DNA from 2 places in the Arthrobacter sp. zg-Y1110 genome. Region 2 is predicted to be linked to the other one. Evidence: predicted binding sites of a transcription regulator. Region 2 holds the regulator's gene; the other holds the start of a gene.
What was found. Region 2 encodes LexA, which represses DNA repair genes until DNA is damaged. Its sites were predicted from a motif close to TCGAACANNTGTTCGA; they were not measured.
Positions count from the first base shown of each region.

Region 1 (14,728 bases), 820 kb from region 2:
TACCGACCCGTCCGCACTGGGCCGGGCAATTGCAAGCAATCGGGAGCGCGACGCTCCTGATTCGCCGTTTTCCACCGGCACCAGCAAGACGCAGTTCCGGCTTTACGCAGACAAAGATGCCAAGGAACCGCTGTTCTCCCTGGACGTTACCGCCGGCAGGAACCTCGGCCCGGGGCCCAACGAAATCTCCCTGCTACTGCCGGCGGGCTTCACCATCGGCACCCCCGATGAAGCCTCCGCCTGGTTCCGGAAGCTGGTCCGCATCTGGGAGCCGGAAACGGGGAGCCTTACCAGCTGGGAAGTTTATGACACGGTCAGCGAGCGCCGGGCCCGGCTGGGGTTGCCGGGGCACACCTCCTACCGGGAACCCGCCGTCGGATACCTCAACTGGTTCTCGCGGACGGCCTACGGGCGGCTGCCCTTCCCCGTTGCGGGTGCCGCCGTGCAGAACTACCCGGACGGAACGCTCATCACGGTGAGGGACTGGCATACCGCGGCTGTGGCGGACTTGTATGCGGACCTGCAGGTCATGGGGATGATGCACGACATGCCGCCGGTCCAGGTGCTGTCACCGCCGGTCAGGGACGGCCGGGAACCGGACACAGATGTGAAGGAGAACCATGGGGGAAACTGATCCGACGCCGGAGATGAACCTCTGGCGTCCCGTGGCGGCGGCGCTCGCAGACCGCCGGCGCCTGCACCTGTACGCCCGTGCCGTGCTGGCGGCCGACGACGGCGCACGCCTGGATCCGGAGGGCCTCACCTCTGCAGAGGCCAAGTCATTGGCGGTGCTGCAGAACGCCGGCCTGGTCCGCGTCGGCGAGCGCGGGGTGGAACCGGTACCGTCCGTCTTCGCTGATCTGCTGGCCGCCGGCGTGCCTACCCCTGACACGTCGGCCCGCCGCTTCCTGGTCAACGGCAGGCTCGAGGCCTACCCGCGCAAGCGTTCCGACCGGCTGGAGCTGCTGCATTTCCTGGCCGGGGAGGTCTTTGAACATGCCCGGCCGCCGGAGCCGGGGCTGCGGCCGGTGCTGTCGGAGAAGGAACTCACCACCCGGCTGACGGCCTTCACCGCAGACCCCGCTGCCATCCGCCGCTATCTGGTGGATGAAGGCATTGTGGCCCGGGATGCCGCCGGCACCCAGTACTGGCTCACCCGCCCCCGTCCGGCCGAAGGAATGGAATTTGCCTAGTTCCCCGGATACGGCCAGCCTCCCTGCAGTCGACGCGCGGGTTCTTCGCCCCGTGGAGGGGCTGGTGAACTTCCGCGACTTGGGCGGCCGACGACGGCGCGACGGCACGCTCACGCCGCACGGGGTCTTCTTCCGCTCCGAAACGGTGGACCTGATCCGCCCCCGCGGCTGGGACACCCTGCATGCGCTGGGAGTGCGTACCGTCGTCGACCTCCGGCAGCCGCCCGAACGCGCACGGGACACCGCCGCCCGCCCGGACTGGCTCACCACGGTTCCCGTGGACCTGGACGGGCTGGCGGAAAATCCGGAGTTCTGGGAGGGGTACTGGAACAACGGACTGATGGGCACGCCGCTGTACTACCTGCCGCACCTCACCCGGCTGCCGGACCGGATGGGCGCCGTACTGCAGGCGCTCGCCGATGCCCCGCCCGGCGGGGTGCTCTTCCACTGCATGGCGGGCCGGGACCGGACGGGAATGACCGCAATGGTCCTGCTCGCGGGAGTGGACGCGGAGCCGGAGGAGATCCGGGAGGATTACTTCGAAACCGTCCGCAACGCGGATGCCTTCGCAGCAGCAACGGGACGGCCCAATCCGGAGGCAGAGAGCGAAAGACTGTGCGCCGGGCAGGGAACCAGCATGGACGGTGCCTTCCGCGCGGCGGTGGACGGCTTTTCGCTGGACCGGCTCTTTGACGACGCCGGGCTGCCGGAGGCAGTCCGCACCGGCATCCGCACCTGGCGGGGAGCAGTTCCCTCCACGCCTTAATGCTGCTCTGCTACTCCGACGTTCCCGCTTCGAGGATCGACACGATTGAGAAGAGCGTAAAGCAGACAGCCCCGAGTCCAACCAGCACGTGCGCGGGGACAAAGAACGCCGGGTCTGTGCCTGCGGCTTCAAAGAGGAACGCGGCGAAGAACAGGCAGCTGAGCGCTGTTCCGATGGGCATCAGCGGGATGCGGTTGGCCAGGGCAAACGTGCGACGCCAGACGAGGGCTAGCAACAGCACCTTCGACAGGATGCTGAAACAGATCAGCCCGAGGCCGATCAGCACGCATCCCGGGGCCAGCCGGTAGGGTTCGTCTGAACTGAACAGCACGAATAGTCCGAGCAGCACGTTGATCGTGCCCGCGGCAGCGACGAGCCAGGGCCAGGCGGAACGCTCGCCGTCGCTGAATTCGTTGCGCACCTGGCGCACGATGCTCGCGACCAGGGCGATCAGCGCCGTGCAGATCGCCGACAGGCCGATCAGGACGTGGCCGGCAACGAATCCGGGCGTATCCCCGCGCACCAACAGGCCGATCGCAAGGGAGAAACCGACGACGGCGGCTCCAACCGGAACTGCGAGCAGCCCGGCGCCGACGGCGCGGGAGTGGGCACCTTCCGGCGGGCCGCCCTGGGGCTCGAGTAACTGGGCTGACTGGATGAGAGTGAATTTCGTGGACGCGGCCGCGACGGTGCTGACGCACGCGGCGACGAAGCCGATGCCGATCACAACGAAGCCCGCCGTGAGGTTCTCCGCGGTGTTGTCCCGGTTGGCCAGAAGGATGCCCCAGATGACGGCGGCGGCAGCAGCCACGTAGCCGGAGAGCGGCAGGATGATCCCCCATACGCGCCCATAGCGGTTGATGAGCTGCCGAATGATGGTGGCCGCCGTGGTGAACAGTGCATAACAGATGGCGGTCAGCCCGACGTTGACATGTCCGGCGACAAAGTGATCGGCATCGTTCCGCCCGGACAGGATGTAGAGGCCATAGGACAGACAGACAGCGCCCATCAGAAGCGGTATGGCGCGGAAAATGACGCTTATTGTACGGTTCATGGCGTACCCCGAAGGTGATCCCGTGCGGCTTCGACATCATGGCCGGTCCGCTTTCAGTGCCAGTGTGCGCCTGTCCTACCCGTGGAACAACGCCGAGGCAGGGAGCCGTTCCTTAGAGTAGGTAACTTCAACGCCCTCCACCACGACGCCGGCCGGTACCGGCGGCATGGGTGGCCGCCGCCGACCGTTGACTTGGCGGGACGGTGGGCGTCGAATGGAAGTCCCGGCCGGACTGCCCTCATCCGGCGGAAATTTCCAAGGAGGAGTGCATGGCCGACCGGTTTACTCCCCACGGAACCGCAGCAACCCATCCGATAGCCGGGATGGCCGGTGCCATGGGAGCGCCGGTCAACGCCGTCCCTCTGGTGGCGCACACGCCGCAGGCCCGGAGCGGCCCGCCAACGGGCGGGGACAGCGTGCAGGGCAGCGCCGATGCGGGAGGCGGGCATTCGCGGCGCCAGATCGCCGTCGTTTTCGCCGGGCTGATGCTGGCGGTGCTTGTCTCGGCCCTGGACCAGACCATCGTCTCCACCGCCCTGCCCACCATCGTGGGGGACCTGCAGGGTATGGACCACCTGTCCTGGGTGATCACCGCCTACCTGCTGACCTCCACAATCGGGCTGCCGATCTACGGGAAGCTCGGGGACCTGCTCGGGCGCAAGAACATCTTCATTTTCGCCATCGTGGTTTTCCTGGGCGGGTCCGCCCTGTCCGGGCAGGCGCACAGCATGGCCGAACTCATCACCTACCGGGCCATCCAGGGCGTAGGCGGCGGCGGGCTGATCATCGGTGCGCAGGCCATCATCGGTGACATTGTGCCCGCCCGCGAGCGCGGCAAGTACATGGGAATGATCGGGGCGGCGTTCGGCATCGCTTCCGTCAGCGGACCGCTGCTGGGCGGCTACCTTACCGACTACTGGTCCTGGCGGTGGGTGTTCTACATCAACCTGCCCATCGGTGCGGTGGCGCTCGCGGTCATCGTCACCGCCCTGCACCTGCCGCGGTCCGAACACAAGGGGATCCGGCTGGACTATGCCGGTGCCGCACTGCTTGCCGTCGGCAGCGCCGCCCTGGTGCTGCTGACCAGCTGGGGCGGCAACAACTACGCCTGGACCTCACCCACCATCCTCACGCTGGGAGCAGTGGCCGCCGTCGCCGTCGCCGTCTTCATTCCGGTGGAACTGCGCGCGTCCGAACCGATCCTTCCGCTGCGCCTGTTCGGGATCCGCAACTTCCTGATCTGCACACTGGTGGGGCTGGCGGTGGGGCTGGCCATGTTCGGGTCCATTGCCTACCTGCCGACCTTCCTGCAGATCGTCAACGGAGCCAGTCCCACTATGTCCGGGCTGATGATGCTCCCCATGACCGCAGGGCTGCTCACCACCTCGATCGGGACGGGGCAGCTGATCTCCCGCACGGGCAAGTACAAGATCTATCCGATTCTCGGGTCCCTCACCATGATCGGCGGCCTGCTGCTGCTCTCGCGCATCTCCAGCACGACGCCGTACTCCCTCACCGCGTTGGGCATGTTCGTGCTGGGACTGGGGATCGGGGCGCTGATGCAGAACGTGGTGCTGATTGTGCAGAACAGCGTCCCGGCCAAGGACATGGGTACCGGGGTTTCCACCGCCAACTACTTCCGGCAGATGGGCGGTTCCCTGGGGATTGCCCTGTTCGGTTCCCTGTTCATCCGCCGGCTGAATGACCAGCTGGCCTCCGCACCGGCCGGAGCCGGCGATGCGGCGTCGGGCGGCGCCAATTCGATCAGCCCGGACAGCATCAGGGCGCTGCCCGCTCCGGCGCAGGACTTCATCAAATCCGCGTTCGGCGAGGCGCTGCCGCCGATCTTCCTGCTCGGGGTGCCGATCCTGGCGGCGGCCTTTGTCCTGACGCTGTTTCTTGTGCAGCAGCCGTTGTCCACCACGGCCCGGGTGGACATGGACAGCGGGAGATAGGGCCTGCGGTTAGGTGCGGTTAGGTGCCGTCATAACCGGATAGGGAGAACACCAGCGCGAAAAGTGCAGCCAGGGTCGCTCCCTGCCAGATCAGGGAGGGAATGATGTACAGGCGGGCGGCAAGCCTCCTGTTTCCCTGGATAAGCGCCGCGATGAATCCCGTTACTCCTCCGAGCAGGGTGAGCAGGCCGGAAAAGGCGAAGAAGCCAAAAATGGAGAAGCCGGAGGTGTCCCAGGCGGCGAAGGCGATGAGGGGGCGGACGACGATCGCCCAGACGATCGACACGAGGACCATTCCCGTTATCGCTGCCGCGCTGAACCGTGTTTTCCGGGAGGCCGCTTCTGGAGGAACCGCTCCCTGATCCGCAGGCAGGACGTCCTGCGCATATGGATTCCGATGCTGCAGTTCAGGCTCCTGCCCGAACGGATTCCATGGTTCCGGTTGCTGCCGTCCATTAGGCGGTGTGTTGCTGTCTGCTGTCATAACCGGCCCCATCCGATGAGTATTGCCTGGACCAAGGCATCCTGCGCAGAATCCAGCTGTCTGGAAACAGTGTGCACCATGCGGGCGTCGGCTCCGTCAGCGGCACACCTGGGCCCTGCTGCTTCTGAGCGGATCTCCCTACCCGTCCATCTCCGTGTGGTGCCGTTTGTCCCCTGCTGGTCGTACACTGGTGGCGGAGCTGTTCGAACATATGTTCGAATTAGTTGCCAACTGATAATCAACTGAAAACCAATGGATAACCAGTGGGTTGGTGCGTGTGCGGTGCGCATGCATCCGTGGGCGGAGAGGAAGCTGAATGGGTACCTTCAGCGAAGCAATCGAGGTGGTGTGCTCGCCTGCGGGCCAGCCTCTCCGGCTTATCTGGGGCGGGCACACCTACAAGGTGGGGGCTGATCCTGTGCGCTGGTATGAACGCCGTAACTGGTGGGAGGAAGAAACCCGCGCCGAACGCGGACATGGCGCCGGGCTGGTGGATACCGAGATCTGGCGGGTCCAGGCCCGGGTCAATGACCGCTCCGACCTGCGCACCCTCGACCTCTCGCACCATGTCCGCAGCGACCGCTGGCGCCTGATCCGCATTCATGACGCGCTGAGGGACAGTGCCTGAGCAATGAGCTTTACCCACCTGCACGCCGCCACCGCGTTCAGCGCCCACTACGGGGTGTCCTGGCCGGAGGAAATGGCCCAGTCCGCAGCGGCCGACGGCGCGGACGCACTGGCCTGCACAGACCGGGACGGGCTCTACGGAACGGTCAAGCACCTGCGGGCCTGCATGGAAGCCGGTATCGATCCCATCGTGGGCGTGGATTTGGCCGTGCTCGATGACGGGAACGCGGTCACGGGCCGGGTAGTCATCCTTGCCCACGGGCATACCGGGGGAGCAGGCTACCGTGCCCTGTGCAGGCTGATCTCCGCCGCGCACGCCGCCACCTCAGCCTCCCGGGCACGCGCCGGCAAACCGGTAGGCGTCACCATGGAACAACTGGCCGGGTACGTCTGCACAGAGGGGGAGGACGAACCTGTCCTCACCGTCCTCGTCGGCCCGCAGTCCGACGTCGGCCAGGCCATGCGCAGCCGAAGCTACGCCGTCGCCCGTACCCTGTTCGGCCGCTGGCGCTCGCTGATCCCTGCCCGGGCGCTCGCCGTCGAGGTGGTTACCCATCTGTCCGCCCCGGGGGAGAACCTCAGCCTTGCCCACGCCGTACGCATGTTCCGGCTGGCCGACGAGATGCGTGTGCCCGGCATCCTCACCAATGCCGTGCGGTACGTGGATGAGGATGGAGCCGCCACCGCTGACGTGCTCGACGCCGCACGCTCGCTGACGTCGCTCTCCCACCTTCCGGACTTACAGCCCAACGGGCAGGGCTGGCTCAAGGGGACACGGGAGATGACTGCGCTGGCACGCGAGATCAGCTCCGAGGCAGGCTACGGTTCCTCGGGAGCGGCACGGTTACTGGCCGACACTGCGGCGCTCGCGGATAGCTGCCGGATAGACCCCGTGGCGGATATGGGCTGGAAGCAGCCCGTGGTACCTGAAGCCTCGGTGATCGGCATCGAGGCTGAACCCATGATCGAACTGCGCCAGCGCTGCGAGGCGGGGATTACCCGCAGGCTGCGCGCCCGGGATTCGATTGCCGAGGTGGAACTGCGCAACCGGCTCGAACACGAGCTGGGCATCATCGAGCGGCTGGGCTTCGCATCGTACTTCCTCACGGTTGCGGAAGTCTCCGCCATGATCACCGGGATGGGGGTACGCGCCGCTGCCCGGGGGTCGGGGGCCTCCTCGCTGGTGAACTTCCTGCTGGGCGTCAGCCACGTGAACCCGCTGGACCACGACCTGATCTTTGAACGCTTCCTCTCCCGGGACCGCTCCACGCTGCCGGACATCGACATAGACGTGGAAAGCGCCGAGCGGCACAACGTCTATCACCGCATCTTCGAACGCTTCGGCTCCGAACGGGTCACGCTGATGAGCATGCAGAACGGCTACCGGGCACGGGGAGCGGTGCGCGACGCCGGACTGGCCCTGGGCATGCCCGAGGAGGAGATCGGCGCTGTGGCTAAGCAGCTATGGCGTTTCTCGGCCCGCAACTTCCGCGAGGCGCTCGCCGAAAAGCCCGAACTGCGGGAATTCTCCGGCCAGGTGGAAAAGAACCAGCAGCTGGACCTGCTGGTGGACCTCACCGAACGCCTGGACCGGCTGCCCCGGCACATTTCCATGCATCCCTGCGGAGTGATCCTGGGGGACACCTCCCTGCTGGACCGCACCCCCGTGCAGCCCAGCGGCCTGGGCCTGCCCATGTCCCAGTTCGACAAGCACGACATGGACCCCATGGGCATGCTCAAACTCGACGTGCTGGGTGTGCGGATGCAGAGCGCCATGGCCTTTGCCGTACGCGAAGTGGTGCGGGTGCACTCCTCCCGTGAAGAGGTCATTGCCGCCGGGAAGCATCGGGACGGGCCGGAGGAGCCGGACCCGGAGTTCGTCGAACCCGACGGCCGGATCAACCTCGACGCCGTGCCGTTCGACGACGAACCCACCTACGAACTGATCCGCAGCACGCACACCCTGGGCTGCTTCCAGATCGAATCCCCGGGACAGCGCGAGCTGGTGGGCAAGCTGGCGCCGCGGGAGTTCAATGACCTGATCATCGACATTTCCCTGTTCAGGCCCGGGCCGATGAAATCCGACATGGTCCGGCCGTTTTTGGAACACCGGCACGGCTTCTCCCCGGAGGTCTACCCGCACGAGGCGCTGCGCCCGGTGCTGGCCGAAACCCACGGCGTCACCGTCTTCCACGAACAGGTGCTGCGGACGCTGAATGTCTTCACCGGCTGCGGGCTGGCGAAGGCGGACGAACTGCGCCGCCTGCTGGGCAACGAATCCGCCGAGCCGGGCGTGGAGGAATACTTCCGCAGCAAGTCCGCCGCCCGCGGCTACACGCCGGAAACCATCGACAAGGTCTGGGACACGCTCAAGGCCTTCGGCAGCTTCGGCTTCTGCAAGGCCCACGGCGCTGCCTTCGCCGTACCCACCTACCAGTCGGCATGGCTGAAGGCACACCACCCGGCGGCGTTCCTCGCCGGCATCTTCGAACATGATCCCGGCATGTACCCGCGCCGGCTGCTCGTCGCCGAGGCGCGGCGGATGGGCATCCCCATCCTGCCCCTGGACATAAACCGCAGCGGCGAAACCTACCGGGTGGAGCGGCTCGACGACGGACGGCTGGGCATCCGGCTGTCCCTGGCCGGGATCTACGGGCTGTCCGCCGTCGAGCTAAGGCGCATCGCCGCCGGGCAGCCCTATGACTCCCTGGCGGACCTGAGGGCACGTGCGAAGGTCTCCCGGCCCACGCTGCGCCGGCTGGCGCAGCTCGGAGCGTTCGATTCGCTCAGCAAGCAGACCGGCTCCGAGGGCAGCCGTGCGGACCTGATCCAGTACCTGGACGCCGCACCGGCCAAGTCCGCGTCCCGGAAGCATGATCCGATTCCCGGGCAGCTGGCCCTGCCGCTGGGGGATACCGAGCTGGCGAACCTGCACCATCACCTGCCCGAACCCGGGCTGCGGGAAAAGGTCCGCACCGAACTGGATCTTTTGTCCGTGGACGTCAGCGCGCACCTGATGGAAAGCTACGGTCCATTGCTGCGCGGACTCGGCGTTACTCCCGCGGAAGCATTGATGGACCTGCGCAACGGGACCGAAGTGCTGGTCGCCGGGATCCGGGTGGCCACGCAGACTCCGCCCATGCGCGGGGGACGCCGCGTGGTGTTCATCAGCCTCGACGACGGCACCGGATGCATTGACTGCACGTTCTTCCACGAGGCGCAGGAGAAATCCGGTCCGCTGCTTTTCGGCACGGAGCTGCTGCTGGTCCGCGGCTTGACCCGCCGCACCGGCCCGCGGGGCATCAGCCTCCAGGCACTCGAAGCATGGAACCTGGCGGACCCGGACTCGCTTCCGAAACCCGGCCGCCAGCGCGGCATGTTGGTGGGGTCCAAGCGCAGCGGATAACATCGGTACGGGCGGAAGTGCGGCCGTGTCCAGGCCGTGCAGCAGACGCCGTACAACGAAATCTAGGAGACAACCGTGTCAGTGCCAGAGAAGTTCACCCTCATCGTCGACGGCGAAGAGACCACGGTGGATACTGGCACCACTGGTGCTCAGCTCTTCTTCGAACGCCGCGACGTCGTCGTGATGCGCGTGCACTCCGTCCTCAAGGACCTGGATACGCCGCTGGAGCAGGGCGACATCGTGGAGTCCGTCACCATTGACTCCGAAGACGGACTGAATGTCCTGCGCCACTCCACCGCGCACGTCATGGCCCAGGCCGTGCAGCAGCTGCGTCCGGACGCCAAGCTGGGCATCGGCCCGTACATCAAGGACGGTTTCTACTTCGACTTCGACGTTGCCGAGCCGTTCACGCCGGAGGACCTGAAGACCCTCGAGAAGATGATGCAGAAGATCATCAACTCGAACCAGAAATTTGCCCGCCGCGTGGTCAGCGAAGACGAAGCCCGCGAAGCCATGAAGAACGAGCCGTACAAGCTCGAACTGCTGGGCAAGAAGGACGGCGCCGAGGAAGCCGGCGAAGGTGCCAGCATCGAGGTCGGCGCCGGCGAGATCACCATTTACGACAACGTGGACCGCAAGTCCGGCGACGTCGTCTGGTGCGATCTGTGCCGCGGCCCGCACCTGCCCAACACCAAGCTGATCTCCAACGCCTTCGCCCTGACCCGCTCCGCCGCCGCCTACTGGCTCGGCAACCAGAAGAACCAGCAGCTGCAGCGCATCTACGGCACCGCCTGGCCCACCAAGGACGCACTGAAGGCCTACCAGGAGCGCCTGGCCGAAGCCGAGCGCCGCGACCACCGCAAGCTGGGCACCGAGCTGGACCTGTTCTCCTTCCCGGATGAGCTGGGTTCGGGCCTGCCGGTGTTCCACCCCAAGGGCGGCATCATCCGCAAGGCCATGGAGGATTACTCCCGCCAGCGCCACACCGAGGCCGGCTACGAGTTCGTCTACACCCCGCACATCACCAAGGGCCACCTGTACGAGGTTTCCGGCCACCTGGACTGGTACCGCGACGGGATGTTCCCTCCCATGCACGTGGACGAGGTCACCGATCCGGAGACCGGCGAGGTCACCAAGCCCGGCCAGGACTACTACCTGAAGCCGATGAACTGCCCCATGCACAACCTGATCTTCCGCTCCCGCGGACGGTCCTACCGCGAGCTGCCGCTGCGCCTGTTCGAATTCGGTTCCGTGTACCGCTACGAGAAGTCCGGCGTGATCCACGGCCTGACGCGCGTGCGGGGCATGACCCAGGACGATGCCCACATCTACTGCACCCGCGAGCAGATGAAGGATGAGCTGACCACCACGCTGAAGTTCGTGCTGGACCTGCTCAAGGATTACGGCCTGGACGACTTCTACCTGGAGCTCTCCACCAAGGACCCGGAGAAGTTCGTCGGCTCCGACGACATCTGGGAGGAAGCCACCCGCACCCTCGCCGAGGTTGCCGAAGCCTCCGGCCTGGACCTGGTCCCGGATCCGGGCGGAGCAGCCTTCTACGGCCCGAAAATCTCCGTCCAGGCCCGTGACGCCATCGGCCGCACCTGGCAGATGTCCACCATCCAGCTGGACTTCAACCTGCCCGAGCGCTTCGAGCTCGAGTACCAGGCCGCTGACGGCACCCGCCAGCGCCCGGTCATGATCCACCGCGCCCTGTTCGGTTCCGTGGAACGCTTCATGGCCGTGCTCACCGAGCACTACGCCGGCGCGTTCCCGGCCTGGCTGGCACCGGTTCAGGTAGTCGGCATCCCCGTGGCCGAAGCGTTCAACGACTACATGTTCGACGTCGTCGACAAGCTCAAGGCGCACGGCATCCGCGCCCAGGTGGACACCGGAACCGACCGCTTCCCGAAGAAGATCCGCACCGCGTCCAAGGACAAGATCCCGTTTGTCCTGATCGCCGGCGGCGACGACGCCGAGGCAGGCGCCGTCTCCTTCCGCTTCCGGGACGGCAGCCAGGACAACGGCGTACCCGTTGAAGAAGCCGTCAAACGGATTGTTGAAGCCGTCCGTAACCGGGACAAGTAGGGCGGCGGGGACGCTATGGGAGAACAACCTGACGACGCCGCGGTGACGGACACGTTCGAACTCGCCGGCGTCCCCGACGCATTCCAGCGGCTCTGGACCCCGCACCGGCTTGCCTACATCAAGGGCGGGCAGAAGCAGGTCTCCTCGAAGGAGACCTGCCCGTTCTGCGCCGCGCCGGAGCGGTCGGACGAGGAATCGCTGATTGTCCACCGCGGCCGGCACGCCTTCGTGATCCTGAACCTCTTCCCGTACAACGCCGGCCACCTGCTGGTCTGCCCGTACCGCCATGTGCCGGACTACACGGACATCGACCCGGAGGAGACGGCGGAAATCGCGGCGCTGACCCAGACCGCCATGCGCGTGCTGCGGAAGGTGTCCAGCCCCACCGGTTTCAACCTGGGCATGAACCAGGGCGAAACCGGCGGGGCCGGGATTGCCGCCCACCTGCACCAGCACATCGTTCCGCGGTGGGGCGGTGATGGAAACTTCCTGCCGATCATCGCGCAGACCAAGGCCATCACCCAGACCCTGGGCGACGTGCGCCGGCAAGTGGCCGATGCCTGGCCCGAAGAGGGCTCCGGCCCGGACAGCGAGGACTGACACGTGCTCAACAAATACGCACGGGGATTCTTCACTGCCGTTTTCAGCCCGCTGGCCACCTGGCTGCTCCGCCGCGGCGTAACCCCGGACATGGTCACCATCGCCGGCACGCTCGGTGTGATGGTCGGCGGACTGGTCTTTTATCCGCTGGGTGAGCTGTTCTGGGGCACCATCTTCATTACCGTTTTCATCTTCTCCGACGTGGTGGACGGGATCATGGCCCGGCAGCAGCAGCGCAAGGGCAGCTGGGGCGGGTTCCTGGATTCCACCCTCGACCGCTTCGCCGACGGCGCCCTGTTTGCCGGCGTCGCCATCTGGTTCTTCACCGGCGGCGGCAACGACGCGATCGGCATCGCGGCCATCCTCTGCCTGGTCGTCGGGATGCTGGTGTCCTACATCCGCGCCAAGGCCGAGTCGCTGGGCTTCTCCGCCAACGTCGGCATTGCCGAGCGGGCGGAGCGGCTGGTCTCCCTGCTGGTCGCTACCGGGCTGGTGGGCCTGGGCGTCCCCGAGGTCCTGCTGCTGGTGGTCCTGATCCTGCTGACCCTGGCCAGCTGCGTGACCATCGGCCAGCGGATGCACACCGTGCGGAAGCAGGCGCGGATGGGCAATCCGGCCTAGGCAGGCGTAGTTGGCGCAATAGAAGGCGGGAACCGGTGATCCGGTTCCCGCCTTCTATCTATGGTCGCTGCGGGAGCGGCTGCGGTTGCGGCTGCGGTTGCCGCTGCGGCCTCGTCGGGCTTAGGCCAGGCCGCGCCGGTCCAGCAGCGGCTGGATCTGCGCATCGCGTCCGCGGAAGTTCCGGAACGCCTGCAGCGGGTCGATGCTGTTGCCGCGGGACAGCAGCTCCGTCCGGAAACGGTCCCCGTTCTCCCGTGTCAGGCCGCCGTTCTCCCGGAACCACTCGACTGTGTCGGCGTCGAGCACTTCGCTCCAGATGTACGCGTAGTACGAGGCCGCGTAGCCGCCGGCAAAGATGTGTTTGAAGTAGCCGGTGCGGTAACGCGGCGGAACCAGGTCCAGGTCGACGCCGGCCGCCGCCAGGGCAGCGGCCTCGAATGCGTCCGGATCCTGCACCGTTTCGCCCGGTGCGAGTTCGTGCCAGGCCAGATCCAGCAGGGCGGCCCCCAGGTACTCGGTGGTGGAGAACCCCTCGCCCCAGACGGCCGCCGCATTCACCTTGTCGATTTCCTCCTGCGGCAGCGGCTCCCCGGTGACGTAGTGCTTCGCGAAGTTGCCGACCACCTCCGGCCACAGCATCCACATTTCGTTGACCTGTGACGGGTATTCAACGAAGTCCCGCGGTACGGCGGTGCCGGAGAACTGGGGATACGTGACATCAGAGAACAACCCGTGCAGCGCATGGCCGAATTCGTGGAATGCCGTGACCACCTCGCCGAAGGTCAGCAGCGTCGGTTCACCGGCAGCGGGCTTGGAAATGTTCAGGTTGTTGATGACCACGGGCGGGGCATCCAGCAGCCGGGACTGGTGGACCAGTGAGTTCATCCAGGCGCCGCCGTTCTTGGTGTCCCGGGTGTAATAGTCGCCCAGGAACAGGCCCAGCCCGGTGCCGTCGTCGTCCTTGACCTCCCAGACCCGGACGTCCGGGTGATAGCCCGCGAGGTCCGCCCGTTCGGTGAAGGTCAGTCCGTAGAGCCGGTTGGCAGCATAGAAGACGCCGTCCGTGAGGACGCGCTCCAGTTCGAAGTACGGCCGCAGGGCGGAGGAGTCGACGTCGAACTTCTCCCGACGGACCTGCTCGGAGTAGTACGCCCAGTCCCAGGCGGCCAGTTCGTGTCCGTCCCGCCGGGCCGCTTCGTGCAGCTCTTCGGCTTCCGCCTTGGCGTTGCGGACGGCTGCAGGGGCGAGCTTGTCCAGCATGGCGTGGATCGCGGCCAGGGACGGTGCGGTCTGGTCATCCGTGCCGTACTCGGCATGGTTCGCGAAACCGAGCAGTGCGGCCTTTTCCGCCCGCAGCGCGGCCATTTCGGCGGCGAGGGCAAGCGTGTTCCCGTCATTGTTCCGGAAACCGCGGTTACGGGCGGCATCATGCAGCCGACGGCGGCTCTCACGGTTGGTCAGCGACGCCAGGGCCGGCTGCGGGGTGGGCAGCACGAGGGACAGCAGGAACTTACCGTCGTGTCCCGCTTCCGCCGCAGCGGTCGCCGCTGCGGCTATGTCGTCGTCGGACAGGCCGTCCAGTTCGGCGGCGTCGTCCACCACCAGGGCCGAATCGTTGGTGTCCTTCAGCAGGCGCTGGGAAAAGTCGGTGCCCAGTTCCGAAAGCCGGGCGTTCAGCTCCCGCATGCGGGCCTGCCCGGCGTCATCGAGCTGCGCACCGGCGCGGATGAAGCGGCGGCGGTACTCGGACACGAGGCGTGCCTGCTCATCATCCAGGCCGGCAAGGTTCGCCGCGACGGCTTCGACGCGGGCAAAGAGCTGCCGGTTGAGGTAAATCGTGTCCTCATGCGCGGCGAGCCGCGGGCCGATCTGCTGCTGGATCCGCTGCACGCCGTCGGTGGCGTGCGCGGCACAGAGGGTGAAGAAGACGACGG
Region 1 is NZ_CP104272.1:2,076,940-2,091,667, reverse strand. It holds gene N2K99_RS09640 (hypothetical protein) at 1-634, shown strand, start outside; gene N2K99_RS09635 (DUF2087 domain-containing protein) at 621-1,193, shown strand; gene N2K99_RS09630 (tyrosine-protein phosphatase) at 1,186-1,959, shown strand; gene N2K99_RS09625 (DUF2776 family protein) at 1,970-3,013, opposite strand; gene N2K99_RS09620 (MDR family MFS transporter) at 3,283-4,968, shown strand; gene N2K99_RS09615 (hypothetical protein) at 4,988-5,254, opposite strand; gene N2K99_RS09610 (DUF6504 family protein) at 5,769-6,080, shown strand; gene N2K99_RS09605 (DNA polymerase III subunit alpha) at 6,084-9,485, shown strand; gene thrS (threonine--tRNA ligase) at 9,561-11,573, shown strand; gene N2K99_RS09595 (HIT domain-containing protein) at 11,589-12,173, shown strand; gene pgsA (phosphatidylinositol phosphate synthase) at 12,177-12,794, shown strand; gene N2K99_RS09585 (M3 family metallopeptidase) at 12,915-14,728, opposite strand, start outside.
Region 1: N2K99_RS09610 (DUF6504 family protein) is a predicted target of LexA. The motif match lies at 5,656-5,671, and genes of this name have one in related genera.

Region 2 (14,728 bases):
ACGTCCACGGAACTGGATCATGGCCTTGACCTTGTCACCGGCGGCCAGGAAGCGCATGGCGTGTCCGCGCTTGGTTTCGTAGTCGTGGGTGTCGATCTTCAGGCGGAAGCGGATTTCCTTCAGAACGGTGTTCGTCTGGTTCTTCCGGGCTTCGCGTGCCTTGACGGCGGCTTCGTACTTGTACTTGCCGAAGTCCATTAGTTTGCACACCGGAGGCTTGGCCTGCGGTGCTACCTCAACAAGATCCAGGTCAGACTCGGCAGCCAGGCGAAGCGCGTCCTCAATCCGGACCACTCCGACCTGCTCACCTGCCGGACCTACCAGCCGCACCTCGGGGACGCGGATCCGATCATTGATTCTTGGCTCGCTAATGTTGCAGCTCCTGTGCTCTTCAAAACGGCTACCGCCTGCAAATGAAGAAGGCCTCCAATTGCAAGCGCAATCGAAGGCCCTTTGGGGGTCGGCAGCAACTGCTTCGAAACCAGTTCGAAGGCAGTTAGCTCCCGGAATAAACCGCAGTAACACTGCAGCCCGTCCGGGGCCGACCTGAACCCGGCAACTCTGGCGCCAACGAGGGCGGTCAGGCTGACGCGGGTGGGAGGGGTCTCCGCTTGCATACCGGCGCCGTAGGCTTCCAGGAGGAAAGTGTGATTTTCATCCCGCCCGTGATGGGCATTGAAAGTAACGACAACCAGTCGGTCTGTGACAAGCTTACCAGTATGAGTACCCCACAGAGCAATCCGGCAGGCGAGGCAACCCGCCACTCCTTCCCGGGAACACCAGCAGAGTCCGAATCTGCGGCAGCAGCACAGCAGGAAGTCGTCGAGCAGATGCGCGACATTGCCGAGGTGCCGGCCATCGAGGTCATTACGACGGCGGCCGTGCACCTGATGAGCGCAGCAGCCGTGAAGTGCGGCCTGGCCGAAGGCGATGACGCCGACGAGCTCAAGGACCTGGACGAGGCCCGCAAGCTGATTACCGCCCTTGCCGGTTTCGTCACCGCCGCCGCTCCGGAGATCGGCAGCCAGCATGCCGGTCCGTTGCGCGATGGACTGCGTTCCCTGCAGCTGGCCTTCCGCGAAGCTTCCGTTATCCAGGATGCCCCGGGCAAGGGTCCGGGCGAAAAGTTCACCGGTCCCGTCAGCTAGGACTAGCCTCCTCCCCCACACCATTGAACGCCCGAAGGTCCTGACGCCGGCAGCTGCCGGCACCGCGGAATCCGCGGCAGGCCCTTCGGGCTTTTTCGTGCCCGGAAGCTAGCTGACCGGAGCCGAGCGCCGGGCGAACTGTCGGACCGTGAGCGTCACCAGCACCAGCACCGATGCGGCGCCGCCGGCCATCAGGAAGCCGGACCAGGGGCCAATGACGTCGATAGCCAGGCCTGCCACCGGCGCGCCCAGCGCGGTGCCGGCGGTCATTGACGAGCCGTACCAGCCCATCGCTTCACCCCGCCGTTCCTCCGACACGAGGTCGGCAACCCGCTCGGATGCCGAAGACAGCACCGGCGCGCAGAGCAGGCCTGCGGGGATGGAAAGCAGCGCCAGGCTGAGGGTGCTGGTGGCGAAAGCCATCGGCATGGTCAGGACGGCCATCGTCAGGAGCAGCAGCATCGGCGAGATCCGCCGGTTCATGGCACCGTAGAGAATCCCGCCGACAGCGGAGGCTGCGCACCACGCGACGAACACGATGCCGACCTCTGACGGGTTTCCGCCTGCTTCCACCAGCGCCACCATGCCGACATCGGTGCTGGACAGCAGCAGGCCGGCGCCGACGGCGACGGCAAAGACCACGGCCACGCTCGGGGTGAACCAGCCGAAGTTCCCCGCGACGCCGTTTCGCAGCCTGCCGAACAGATTCTGCGGCCCGTCCGGCAGTCCCGCCCCGGTGAGTTCCATCGGTGCTTCCTGCACGTTGGCCGGGGCCACGGCCACCGCGGCGGCCGCAGCGGCATCCTGCTCGTCTGCGGCGGTCACGGCGTTCCGGGGTTCCACGGACCGGGTCGGCGGGTTGAACCAGATCAGCAGCAGTCCCGCTACTGCGGCGGACACCCCGACGGCGGTCAGTCCGACGACGGACGAGCGCGTTGCTATAACTGCGCCCAGGGCGGGACCCATCATGAAAATAAGCTCGGTGGCGATGGAATCCAGCGCAAAGGCGGTGCGCCGCTGTTCGCCGGTGGCCAGGACGCCCAGCGACTGCCGCACGACGCTGAAGACCGGAAGGGTGAACACGCCGCCGATCAGCGCCAGGACCAGCAGCCATTCGAAGCTGGCGTGCGGAGCAAGGCTCCAGATGACAGCTTCGGCAATAACGGAGGGAATCAGGGCCCGCCGCAGGCCCACGGTGTCCACGCGGCGGCCTCGCCAGGGGGCACCCACTGCTATGCCGATGGTGACGACGGCGGCTACCGCGCCGGCGGCCGCGTAGCCCTTGTCCATGGTGTTGACCACGTGCAGGGTCAGCAGCACTCCGGCGGCGGAATGCGGGAAACGGGCGATCATCCCGATGAGCAGCACACGGCGGATAGGAGCTATCCGCAGCATCTCGCGGTACAGGCCAAAATTCACGGCAGTTCTCTTCTGGCGGCTACGCCGGACGGGTCAGCGCGTGATTTTCAGGTCAAGTGAATCCACGCGCTCAACAAACTCGGGGTTGGCAGTCAGGCGCTGCTGCAGTCCGGCCGCCAGGGCAGAAACGTCCTGCGGATCAAGTCCGGGCGCTAGCTGAAGCACCATTCTAAGCTCAGGGCCGGTCCCTCCCCCGCCCACCGGAGCACCGGCGGCAGTCCTGGACGCGGTCCCCGGCCCCTGTTGGAGGGTGACGGCCAGGATCCGGGGGTCCGGCCCGGCGGCGGTTTCGGCCGCCGCGACGAGGCCGGCGTCGGCGTACGAGGGCACCCACTCCTGCTGCTGGGCCAGGGCCCACATGGCCGGGCGCCGCACCACGAAGGTGAACTCGGCTCCCGGGTCGATAACCAGCAGCTGGGCGTCTTCGGCGACGGCGGAGAGTGCGGCGCGGTTGGCGTAGACCGCAACCGGCCGGGCTTCGGGATGCCAGTGTTCCAAAGCGTCCACGGAGGTGAATACCGGCAGCGCCTTGCGGCCGTCCGGGGCGTTGAGCGTCACAAGCGCCATATCGGCCTGCTTGTCCGCGGTCAGCCCGTGGTCGGATTCGGCTTCCTCCCCCAGCACGGCGATGATCGGCACGAAGACGCGGGCCGTGGCCAGGGAGGCTACGACTTCCGCTTCGCTTCCGCTCCCGGCAATCAGTTTCGCCAGGGCCGCCGCGTATCCCGGGTCGGTCCGTCCGCTGTCTGAATCGAAGTTGTGCAGCGGGTTTCCCTCACCGGCCAGGTCCCGTCCGGACCACGGCCGGCCCGCGGAATCGGTGGGGCCGCCGGCGCCGGCAAGGGCCGCCGCAATGTGGCCGGGTAGTTCGCGTGCTGCCATACCTAGCGTTCCGGGTGGCCGGCGACGTCGAAGGCCTGGGGCAGCGTGAACGCGCCGGCGTAGAGTGCCTTGCCCACAATGGTGCCTTCGAGCCCCAATGGAACCAGTTCCCGGAGCGCGGCCAGGTCATCGAGGCTGGAGATGCCGCCGGAGGCGACCACCGGACGGTCGGTGCGTTTCAGTACCTCGCGGAGCAGTTCCAGGTTGGGCCCGCGCAGCGTGCCGTCCTTCGTCACATCGGTAACCACGTAGCGGGCGCAGCCTGCCTCTTCCAGCCGGGCCAGGACCTCCCAGAGGTCCCCGCCTTCCTGGGTCCAGCCGCGTGCGGCGAGGGTGGTGCCGCGTACGTCGAGGCCGACGGCGATGGCCTGGCCGTAGCGGGCAATGGCGCTGGCGGTCCACCCCGGGTTCTCCAGTGCCGCGGTTCCCAGATTGACGCGGGCAGCGCCGAGCTCCAGGGCCTTTTCGAGCGACTCGTCGTCCCGTATCCCGCCGGACAGTTCCACCTTGATATCCAGGGACTTCACTACGCGGCTGAGCAGGTCAAGGTTCGAACCTCGCCCGAACGCTGCGTCGAGGTCCACGAGGTGGACCCATTCGGCGCCGTCGTTCTGCCAGGCCAGGGCTGCGTCCAGCGGATCGCCGTAGCTGGTCTCGCTGCCTGCCTCGCCCTGCACCAGTCGCACGGCTTGGCCGTCCGCTACGTCTACGGCGGGCAGCAGTTCAAGGACAGGGGTTTCGCTGAAGGGCATTTGGATGCTTTCGGTGGTGGGGTCAGGAAAGGTCGAGGGTCAGCAGGTACGCGCCCAGCAGGGCCATTCCGGCCAGGACCCAGAAACTGATAACGATGATTTTGGACATGCCCTGGCTGCGGAAAGACACCGCACCGCCGATGAGCAGTCCGGCCAGGCCCATGAGGATAACGCTCCACATATCGGCGCCTAGCCCAGGGTCTTCAGCCAGTTGTTCAGCAGCGCCGCGCCGGCGTCACCGGACTTTTCCGGATGGAACTGGGTGGCCGACAGGGCGCCGTTCTCCACCGCGGCGATGAACGGGCCGCCGTGGTCCGCCCAGGTGACCTGCGGCGGGCGCATTGCCGGCTGGGTGACGTCGAAGTCCCATTTCTGCACGCCGTAGCTGTGCACAAAATAGAACCGCTCGTTCTCGATGCCCTCAAACAGGGCCGATCCTTCGGGCGGCGTCACGGTGTTCCAGCCCATGTGGGGCACGACGTCGGCGGCCAGGCGCTCGACCACGCCGGGCCATTCGCCCATCCCCTTGGTCCGGACACCGTGTTCCACGCCTTCGTCAAAGAGGACCTGCAGGCCTACGCAGATACCCAGGACCGGCCGGCCCCCGGCTACGCGGCGCCCGATCATGCGGATCGCATCCACGTCCTTGAGGCCCTGCATTACCGCCGCGAATGCTCCGACGCCGGGCACCACCAATCCGTCGGCGTTCAGCACGTCGTCAGGCTTGGCGCTGAGCGTGACGTTGGCGCCGGCGTGCTCCAAGGCGCGGACAGCCGAACGGATGTTGCCGGATCCGTAATCCAGGACAGTGACGTTGCGGGAAGTCACAGTGCTCCCTTCGTGGAGGGGATGCCCTCGACGCGCGGATCGGATTCGACGGCTGCGCGCAGGGCGCGGGCAAAGGCCTTGAACTGGGCCTCGACGATGTGGTGCGGATCGCGTCCGCCAAGGACCCGCATGTGAAGGCAGATCTGCGCGTGCAGGGTGATGGCTTCGAACACGTGGCGGGTCAGGGATCCGGTGAAGTGTCCGCCGATCAGGTGGTATTCCTGGCCGGCGGGTTCCCCGGAGTGCACCAGGTAAGGACGCCCGGAAATATCGACGACGGCGTTTGCCAGCGCCTCGTCCAGGGGTACCGTGGCTTCCCCGAAGCGGCGGATGCCGGCCTTGGTACCCAAGGCGGTCTTCAGCGCCTCGCCGATGCTGATCGCGATGTCCTCGACCGTGTGGTGCACGTCGATGTGGGTGTCGCCGGTGGCCCGGACGGTGAGGTCCATCAGCGAGTGCTTGGCCAGCGCGGTCAGCATGTGGTCATAGAACGGCACCGAGGTGCTGATGTCGGCGCGGCCGGTGCCGTCCAGGTCCAGCTCGACGAAGACAGACGATTCGCTGGTGGTCCGCTCAAGGCGGGCGGTGCGTCCGGTGGCGGTCTCCACAGTCATGGGGTTCCTTCACGAAGATTGGAAGCGGGGCAATAGGCAAAGCCCCGGCAGGTCATCAGTTTAGTCCCGAACGCCCCGACTCACTGAAACCGGGGACATCCTGGGCGCCCGGCTTCCGCTCAGGCAGCGAGCAGTTCCCGCAGCCGGGTCAGGAACGCAGTGGTTTCGGCTTCGGTGCCGGCTGTGACCCTCAGGTGGCCCTCGATGCCGATGTCGCGGACGAGTACGCCGGCTTCGAGCAGGCCTTCCCACACCGCCCGCGGATTCTCCATACCGCTGAACAGCACGAAATTGGCGTCCGACGGCGCCGGTTCCAGTCCGAGCGCACGCAGTTCCGCCACTATGCGGTCCCGCTGGCCCTTGATGTCTTCCACGTTGGAGAGGAGCGCATCGGCGTGCGTGAGGGCAGCATTCGCAGTCGCCTGCGTGATGGCGGAGAGGTGGTAGGGCAGGCGGACCAGTCGCAGGGCGTCAGCAATCTGCGGCGCTGCGGCAAGGTAGCCGATCCGGGCCCCGGCGAGTGCGAAGGCCTTCGACATGGTCCGGGAAACAATCAACCGTTCCCGGCCAGGGAGCAGCTGCAGTGCACTGGGGGTATCGGCGTGGGAGAACTCTGCATACGCCTCATCGACCACGACGATGGCGTTCGAAGCTTCTCCCGCTTCATAGGCGGCTTCGATCACGTCCAGTTCCAGGGCAGTACCCGTGGGGTTGTTCGGGGTGCACAGGATCACGATGCTGGGTGCCTGCGCCCGGATCTGCTCCGCAGCCGATTCGGGGGTCAGGGAGAAGTCCCGCTCCCGCGTGCCGGTGACGTACGCGGTGCCGGTGCCGCTGGCGAGCAGCGGGTACATGGAGTACGTCGGAGGGAAACTCATGGCCGTCCGCCCTGGTCCGCCGAACGCCTGCAGGATCTGCTGGAGAACCTCATTGGAACCGTTACCGGCCCAGATATTCTCCGCAGCCAGTCCGTGGCCGAGGTATTTGGCCAGGTTTTCCCGCAGCAGGGTGAATTCGCGGTCGGGATATCGGTTCAGGCCGGCGACCACTGATTCAATCTCGGCCAGAATGGCCCGGCGCACATGCTCCGGAAGTCCGTGGGTATTTTCGTTGACGTTCAGCAGGATGGGCACATCCAGCTGAGGGGCGCCGTACGGGGTCAGGCCCCGCAGATCATCGCGCAGGGGAAGTCTGTTCAGGTTTTCCAGCTGTTCGTTCACTTCTACAGCTTAGGACGCTCTGCGGTGACGTTGTATTTGAGCGACTTCCAGCACGCCTCTGTTACGGGCACGCAGGTAAGGATCATCGGAGCGCGCTGGCCGGTGGATCAGCGCGAGACCGGGATGTAAATCTGGCTGCCGGCGGGGACGGTGGCGTCCGCCAGGTTGTTGAGTTCCACGATGTCGGCGACCACGGTGCGGGGATCCCGGTCCGGGGCGAACTCGGTGGCGAGCGACCACAGTGAATCCCCGGCGGATACACCCACCTGGATGGTGTGTGTCTGCTCCGGGGAGCCCCCCGAGGCCATAGCCGGTGCGGTGAAGAATCCGATGAAGACCAGCAGTGCAGCGGCCACGATCATCAGCGGGGCGCCGACCAGGACGAGCCGGCCGCGGCGGGTCAGGCGCAGCGGGACCGACGCCTGGGTGTCCGCGGTGTTGGCTATGCGGGCGGGGTCAGCGGCCCGGTCGGGGGCAGATTCAGTGAGGCTCTGTGCGGTGAAGCTCTGTGCAGTGAGGGGAAGTACGTGTACTGACATGTCAATACCTTTCCGGTCCGAAGAGCAGCTCCGCCGATTCCCCCGCTTCCCGTAAAAGCACCGGGAAAAACAGTGTGGCTCGAAACTGCATTCGAACATCTGGTGGGTCCGCCGAGGTGTCGGCGGACCGTTTTTCTACTCAGGGTCGAACATATGTTCGAAGCTGTACTCGAACATTTCTAGCACCTATCTACGAACATTGTCGAGACTCGCTCGAATATATGTTTGAAAATATGCCTGCGCTCCCCTAGCGTTGAACCTGTTGGAAGCGGCTGGAACCAACTAACCATCCGGCACTGACAAAACGGCTTGGCGGGATAGACCACCGCAGGGAACCACCGCATCGAATCACCGCAGGACAAACCAGATACACCGCTAGAACCATCCGGCCCGCATCCACGGGCCGACTGTGAAGGGAAGCCGACGTGGCCCGTGTTACCAATGGCAGCACCCCCTCCCCTGCCGCGCCCGCGCCGGCAGGACGCACCAAGGGCCTTACCGCCCGGCAGACGAAGATCCTGGAGACCATCCAGCGTTCGGTGAATGCGAACGGCTACCCGCCCTCCATGCGGGAGATCGGCGACATTGTGGGGCTGGCCAGCCTTTCCAGCGTTACGCACCAGCTGAGCCAGTTGGAGAAGCTGGGCTATATCCGCCGGGACCCCAAGCGCCCGCGTGCCATGGAGATACTGGTTCCGCTCCTGCTCCGCGATGCTCCTGTGCGCCGAGGCAACGGCAAGGCGGCGAACGGCGGGAACGCCGCGGAGGCTGCTGAAGGTGCAGCAAAGGGCGTCCCGGAATCCGGCGGCGGCAGCTCACGCACGCAACGTTCCGGCAGCGTCTCCGACCTCACCACAGCAATCGACACGGCGATGGTTCCGCTGGTCGGACGGATCGCCGCAGGCGGACCCATCCTCGCCGACCAGCAGGTTGAAGAGATGGTTCCCCTTCCGCGCCAGCTCGTAGGGCACGGCGACCTGTTTATGCTTCGCGTGGCGGGCGACTCCATGGTGGATGCTGCCATCTGCGACGGTGACTGGGTGGTTGTCCGCCGCCAGCCCACCGCCGAAAACGGTGACATTGTCGCGGCCCTGCTCGAGGACGAAGCAACCGTGAAGACCTTCCGGCAGCGCAACGGACATACCTGGCTGCTGCCTCAGAACACCCGCTACGAGCCGATCCTCGGTGACGAAGCCACCATTATGGGCAAAGTCGTTTCAGTGATGCGCTCGCTCTAGGCACAAGCAGAACGTCCTGGTCAGACGTCAAAAGGACCATGCAAAAGCAGCGCCGCCGGTACACGGCGGCGCTGCTTTTTGTTTCCGGGATCCCCTTCCCCGGCGGTTTTACTTCTTCGCGCCCGCGGGTTCCGCCGCGAGCCGCTTCAGCGCCTGAAGCACCACGGAACGGTCGGTGGTGGACCAGAAGGGCGGCAGGGCGGCCCGCAGGAAACTGCCGTAGCGCGCGGTTGCCAGGCGTGAGTCAAGCACGGCCACCACTCCCTTATCCCCGGAGGCGCGGATCAGCCGTCCTGCGCCCTGGGCGAGCCGGACGGCTGCGTGGGTCGCCGAGACGCTCATGAAGCCGTTGCCCCCGGCCTTGGCAACCGCCCGGGTGCGGGCGGTCATCAACGGATCGTCGGGACGCGGGAACGGAATCCGGTCAATGATGACCAGCCGGCAGGAGGCTCCGGGGACGTCCACGCCCTGCCAGAGGGACATGGTGCCGAACAGGCAGGTCTCGTCCTCGTCAGCAAACTGCTGGACCAGGGCGGACATGGTGGATTCGCCCTGGCAAAGGATCGGAAAGTCGACCCGCTTCCGCAGCGCTTCCGCAGCTTCCTCCGCGGCACGGCGGGAAGAGAACAAACCCAGGGCACCGCCGCCGGAGGCCTTGATCAGCGACTCCAGCTCATCCAGCTGCTCCGGGGAGGTGCCGCGTCCCGGTTTCGGCAGGTCCTTGGCTACGTACAGGACTCCCTGCCGCGGGTAGTCGAAGGGGCTGCCGACGTCGGTCCCCGTCCATTTCGGTGCACCGGCACCCAGCAGCCCCAGGGCTCCGGCGACCGGACCGAACTCCGCCCCGATGGCGAGGGTGGCCGAGGTAAGCACGACGGTGTGTCCGTCGAACAGGCCTTCGCGCAGCCGTCCGGCCACGGACAGCGGTGCAACGTTGATGGTGGGCGGTGCGTCGTCTTCCGGAGCGGTGTAGCCGGTGCCCGGTGAGAAGGTGCTGGCACGCGATGCCCACAGCACTTCCCCTGAATTCACTGCGTCAAGGATGCGTTCACACAGTTCCAGGACGGCCATCAGGCGGGAACGTGCCATCTGGCGGCCGCCGTCGACGGCGTCGGAGCCTTCGGGCTTGGAATCTGACAGCGCGGTGCGGCAGGCTTCCCGCACTGCGCCCAGGACCAGTTCCTGGTCTTCGGACAGCCCGGCGGCCAGCAGTCCGGAGGGCACCGGGGCAAACACGGAGTCGAAAGCCCGGCCGGCAGCGGCAAGCGGCTCCATGGTGGCGGACGTGTGCTTGCGTGCTGCGGAGACCGCCGCGGAAATCACTGTTCCGGAGAGTTGTCCGGTGACCGCTCCGGTGACGCGGTCCTGCAGCTCGTGTGCCTCGTCGATCACCACCACGTCATAGTCCGGCAGGACGGCCAGTCCCTCGAACGCGCTGATGGCCAGCATCGCGTGGTTGGTGATCACCAGATCGGCAACGGCGGCCTTGGCCCGTGCCTGTTCGCTGAAACAGGCCTCCGCCACCGGGCACTTCTGCGCCCCCAGGCACTCCATCGAGGTGACGGACACCTGACGCCAGGCACGGTCGCTGACGCCGGGAAGCAACTCGTCCCGGTCGCCGGTTTCCGTTTCCTGCGCCCATTCCTGCAGGCGCACGACGTCGCGCCCCAGCGCCGAGGTGGGCCCGCCGGCGGGAGCGGGATGGGAGACAGCCTGCTCGTCGCCAAGCAGGAACAGTGTTCCGGCTTCGTCTTCTTCGGGGAATCCGCCGCCGGTCTTGTGGACACAGACGTAGTTGCTGCGGCCCTTGAGCAAGGCAACGTCGACTTCCCGCGGAAGCTTCGGTTCCAGGGTCTTCAGCAGGCGCGGGAGGTCACGCCCGACGATCTGTGACTGCAGGGCCAACGTGGCAGTGGAAACCAGCGCGGGTTTGCTGCTCTCCAAGGCGTGTGCAATCAGCGGGATCAGGTAGGCGAGCGACTTGCCCGTACCCGTTCCGGCCTGCACCAGCAGGTGGTCGCCGGACTCGATGGCCTCGGCCACCTGCCGTGCCATCTCGTGCTGGCCGGGCCTGTTCTGCCCGCCCATGGCCGCTACCGCCGTGTCAAGCAGATCCAGGACCTGGTCCGGTCCCTGCGGCGCTTTCCTACCCATGGGTCACGAACTGCTCCAGCTCTGCTGCCAGCCCTTCACGAACCTTCACATGGAGCTGGGTGCCGGCTTCGCCGTGTTCCAGGGAGAGGATCTCGGCGTCCTCCTGGTGCAGGCGGGAGACGACGTCGCCGCGCTCGTAGGGCACCAGCAGTTCCAGGTCCACGCCGGGGCGCGGAATGCCCTCGGAAATCGCCTGCAGCAGCTCGGGGATACCCTCGCCCGTACGCGCCGAGACGACCACGTGCCGCGGCTCGCGCTGGCGCAGCCGCTCAAGCACGAACGGATCCGCTGCGTCGGCCTTGTTCAGCACGATAATTTCGGGCACCTTGCGGGCGTCGACTTCGGTGAGGACGGTCCGGACGGCCGCGATCTGGCCCTCCGGGTCCGGGTGCGAAGCGTCAACCACGTGCAGGATCAGGTCTGCGTCGGCTACTTCCTCAAGGGTGGAGCGGAAGGCTTCCACCAGCTGGGTGGGCAGCGATCGGACAAACCCTACGGTGTCCGCGAGCGTGTAACCGATTCCGTCCTCGGTTTGGGCCTTGCGGATAGTGGGATCCAGGGTAGCGAACAGTGCGTTCTCCACCAGTACCCCGGCATCGGTGAGCCGGTTCAGCAGCGAGGACTTTCCTGCGTTGGTGTAGCCGGCAATGGCGACGGAGGGCACCGAGTTGCGGTGGCGGTTGGCCCGCTTGGTTTCGCGTGCCGGCTTCATAGCCGCGATTTCGCGGCGGAGCTTGGCCATCCGCGTGCGGATCTTCCGGCGGTCCAATTCGATCTTGGTTTCACCGGGGCCGCGCGAACCCATGCCGGCGCTGGCGCTGCCGACCTGGCCGCCTGCCTGCCGGGACATCGATTCGCCCCAGCCACGCAGGCGCGGCAGAAGGTATTCCAGCTGTGCCAGTTCCACCTGGGCCTTGCCCTCGCGGGACTTTGCATGCTGGGCGAAGATGTCCAGGATCAGCGCTGTCCGGTCGATGACCTTGACCTTGACGATGTCTTCCAGCCCGCGGCGCTGGGACGGAGCCAGCTCACTGTCTACGATGACCGTATCTGCACCGGTGGCCGTCACAATGTCCTTGAGTTCCTGGGCCTTGCCGGAACCGAGGAAGGTGCCGGGGTCCGGCTTGAGCCGGCGCTGGATGATGCCGTCCAGGACTTCGGATCCCGCAGTCTCAGCCAGTGCCGCAAGTTCCTTCAACGAGTTTTCGGCGTCGGCGGCAGTGCCCTCGCTCCAGAGCCCGGCAAGGACGACCCGTTCCAGCCGCAGCTGTCGGTATTCGACCTCGGTGACGTCCTCGAGTTCCGTGGAGAGCCCGGCAACGCGGCGCAGTGCACGGCGTTCTTCCAGGTCCTGCTGCTCGCCGTCGTGGACGGAGTGCTCGCTGTCGCCGTCAGAAAGTGCCTGGGCACGGCCCCGCTGCTTGTCGCCGGGGGCCTTTGCTTCGACCGCGCTGTCCTTGGCGAGAATCCTGTCGATGACACCTTGGATATCCGAAGGACTCAGTTCGGGTGTGGAACTGTCCGTCGAATGCACGGGACGGGAGTTGTTGATGGTCATAATCTCCTTATTGGAACGTACTTTCCATGGTAGGCCAGTGAACCGACAAATCCTCAGGAAAACAACCTTCTCCGCAATGGATCCCTACCGCGCCAGCTGTCCTTTACAACCCGTACGGCCACCCATAAATTCCATGCCACACGCCTGCAGCGACTAATCTGGACTGTTATGGCAACAGAGCACTACTTCTCCTCCACACCGTCCGGGCCCGAGGTCCGCAAACCGCTGCGCGTCAGCCTCAACGGGGCCGAACGGACCCTGCAGACAGCGGGCGGGATCTTCAGCCCCGATGGGATCGACAAGGGCACGATGGTGCTGCTGGAGGAAGTTCCCGCGCCGCCGGAAACCGGCAACCTGCTGGACATCGGCTGCGGCTGGGGACCCATCGCCCTGACCCTGGCGCTGAAATCCCCGGCGGCCCGGGTCTACGCCGTCGACGTCAACGAACGCTGCATCGCGCTGACCCGGGATAACGCAGCGGCCTTGGGCTGTGGAAACGTCACGGCCTCCCTGCCGGAGGAGGTGGACCCGGAAGTACGCTTCGACACCATCTGGTCCAACCCGCCGATCCGGATCGGCAAAGAGGAGCTGCACGCCCTGTTGCTGCTCTGGCTGCCGCGCCTGGCGCCGGGAGGAACTGCCTGGCTGGTGGTGCAGAAAAACCTGGGCGCGGATTCCCTGCAGCGCTGGCTGGCGGAGACCCTGCCGTCCGGATTCACCGTCTCCCGCCACAGCACCGCGAAGTCCTTCCGGACCCTGAAGGTGGAACGCAGCGCCTAGAGCAGGGTTCCGCGTGCCACCAGTACGGCCGGTCCGCTGAGCTCCACATGTTCGCGGCCGTCGGGCCCGGTCAGGAAACGGACGCCGACGACGCCGCCCGGCACCGTCACGGCCCAGTCATCGGGTGCTTCGGCTCCGGCCCAGAACCGGGTGGCTACGGCGGCCGCACAGGCGCCGGTACCGCAGGAGAGGGTTTCGCCGACGCCGCGCTCGTGGACGCGCATGGTGAGCAGCCCTACCCCGTCTTCTACGAGCGGCTCGGCCGGGACCACGAACTCCACGTTGGTTCCGTGCTCCGGCTCCGGCTGCACTGACGGTGCTGCGGTCAGGTTGGTGGCTGCCAGTTCATCCAGTTCCGCGAGGGCCACGACGGTGTGCGGGTTGCCCATGCTGACGGACAGGCCCGGGCGGGGCACTTCCAGTCCGTCTGCGTTGACCACCGTGTCCATGGATTTGGCAGCCGCATGGTCGGGGTAAATGAACTCCCAGGGCCCCATGTCCACCGCATAGCCGCCGGCCATCCGGGTTACGGTCTTGATCCCCGCGCGGGTACCAATCACCAAAGATGCGCCTTCGGCCAGTTCCACCAGCCGCTCTTCCAGCAGGAAGTGCACGAAGACGCGCACCCCGTTCCCGCACATTTCGGAGATGCTGCCGTCCGAGTTCCGGTAGTCCATGAACCACTCGGCTTCCGGAGCCGTCTGCAGCAGGGCACGGCCTTCAGGCAGATGCTCGGACCGGACGGCCCGGATGAAACCGTCGCCGCCCACACCGCGGTGCCGGTCGCAGACAGCGGCTACCTCGTCGGCGGCAAGGTCATGCGCAGCGTCGGGATCGGCTACCAGCACAAAGTCGTTGCCGGTGCCGTGCCCCTTCGCGAAGGGCAGTCCCGCAAGGGAAGAGGGAAGGCCGGAGGCGGACAGGGATGCGGCGGAGGAGGCAGAAGTATTGGTCACTTACCAAGGATACTGGGCGGGTGCCCTTCCCGGACGGCCGCGGCCGCCCGGGCCACCAGCCGGGGGTCGTTATGCTCCAGCCAGGTGATCCGGGGATCCGCACGGAACCAGGTCAGCTGCCGGCGGGCGAACTGGCGGGTAGCCACCACTGTTGCCGCCGAGGCTTCCGCCACGGACGATTTCCCGTCCAGGACGGCCAGGAACTGTGCGTATCCCAGGGCGCGCGAGGCGGTCCGGCCGGTCCGCAGTCCGGCCGGCTCAAGCCGCCGGACTTCTTCGAGCAGCCCCTGTTCCACCATCTTGTCCACCCGGCGGGCCAGGCGCTCATGCAGCACCGGACGTTCCACGCTGAGGCCGATCTGCACGGCCGGCGAGACGTACTGGCGCACCGGCATGAAGGAACTGAAGGGGCGTCCGGTCAGCTCGACCACCTCCAGTGCGCGTACCACCCGGCGCGCATCGGAGATCCGTTCGGCCGAGACGGGGTCCACTTCCCGCAGCCTGTCCTGCAGCACGGACAGGCCCCGGGTTTCCAGTTCGGCTTCGATCCCGGCGCGGACCGCCGGGTCGGTGCCCGGAAATTCCAGGACGTCCAGTGCGGCCCGGACGTACAGGCCGGAACCTCCGACCAGGATGGGGT
Region 2 is NZ_CP104272.1:1,253,198-1,267,925, reverse strand. It holds gene infC (translation initiation factor IF-3) at 1-330, opposite strand, end outside; gene N2K99_RS05860 (DUF1844 domain-containing protein) at 720-1,148, shown strand; gene N2K99_RS05855 (MFS transporter) at 1,257-2,567, opposite strand; gene N2K99_RS05850 (SseB family protein) at 2,601-3,449, opposite strand; gene priA (bifunctional 1-(5-phosphoribosyl)-5-((5-phosphoribosylamino)methylideneamino)imidazole-4-carboxamide isomerase/phosphoribosylanthranilate isomerase PriA) at 3,452-4,201, opposite strand; gene N2K99_RS05840 (hypothetical protein) at 4,224-4,382, opposite strand; gene hisH (imidazole glycerol phosphate synthase subunit HisH) at 4,391-5,029, opposite strand; gene hisB (imidazoleglycerol-phosphate dehydratase HisB) at 5,026-5,643, opposite strand; gene N2K99_RS05825 (histidinol-phosphate transaminase) at 5,763-6,863, opposite strand; gene N2K99_RS05820 (LysM peptidoglycan-binding domain-containing protein) at 6,971-7,402, opposite strand; gene lexA (transcriptional repressor LexA) at 7,828-8,640, shown strand; gene N2K99_RS05810 (ATP-dependent DNA helicase) at 8,749-10,794, opposite strand; gene hflX (GTPase HflX) at 10,787-12,352, opposite strand; gene N2K99_RS05800 (class I SAM-dependent methyltransferase) at 12,521-13,132, shown strand; gene dapF (diaminopimelate epimerase) at 13,129-14,088, opposite strand; gene miaA (tRNA (adenosine(37)-N6)-dimethylallyltransferase MiaA) at 14,085-14,728, opposite strand, start outside.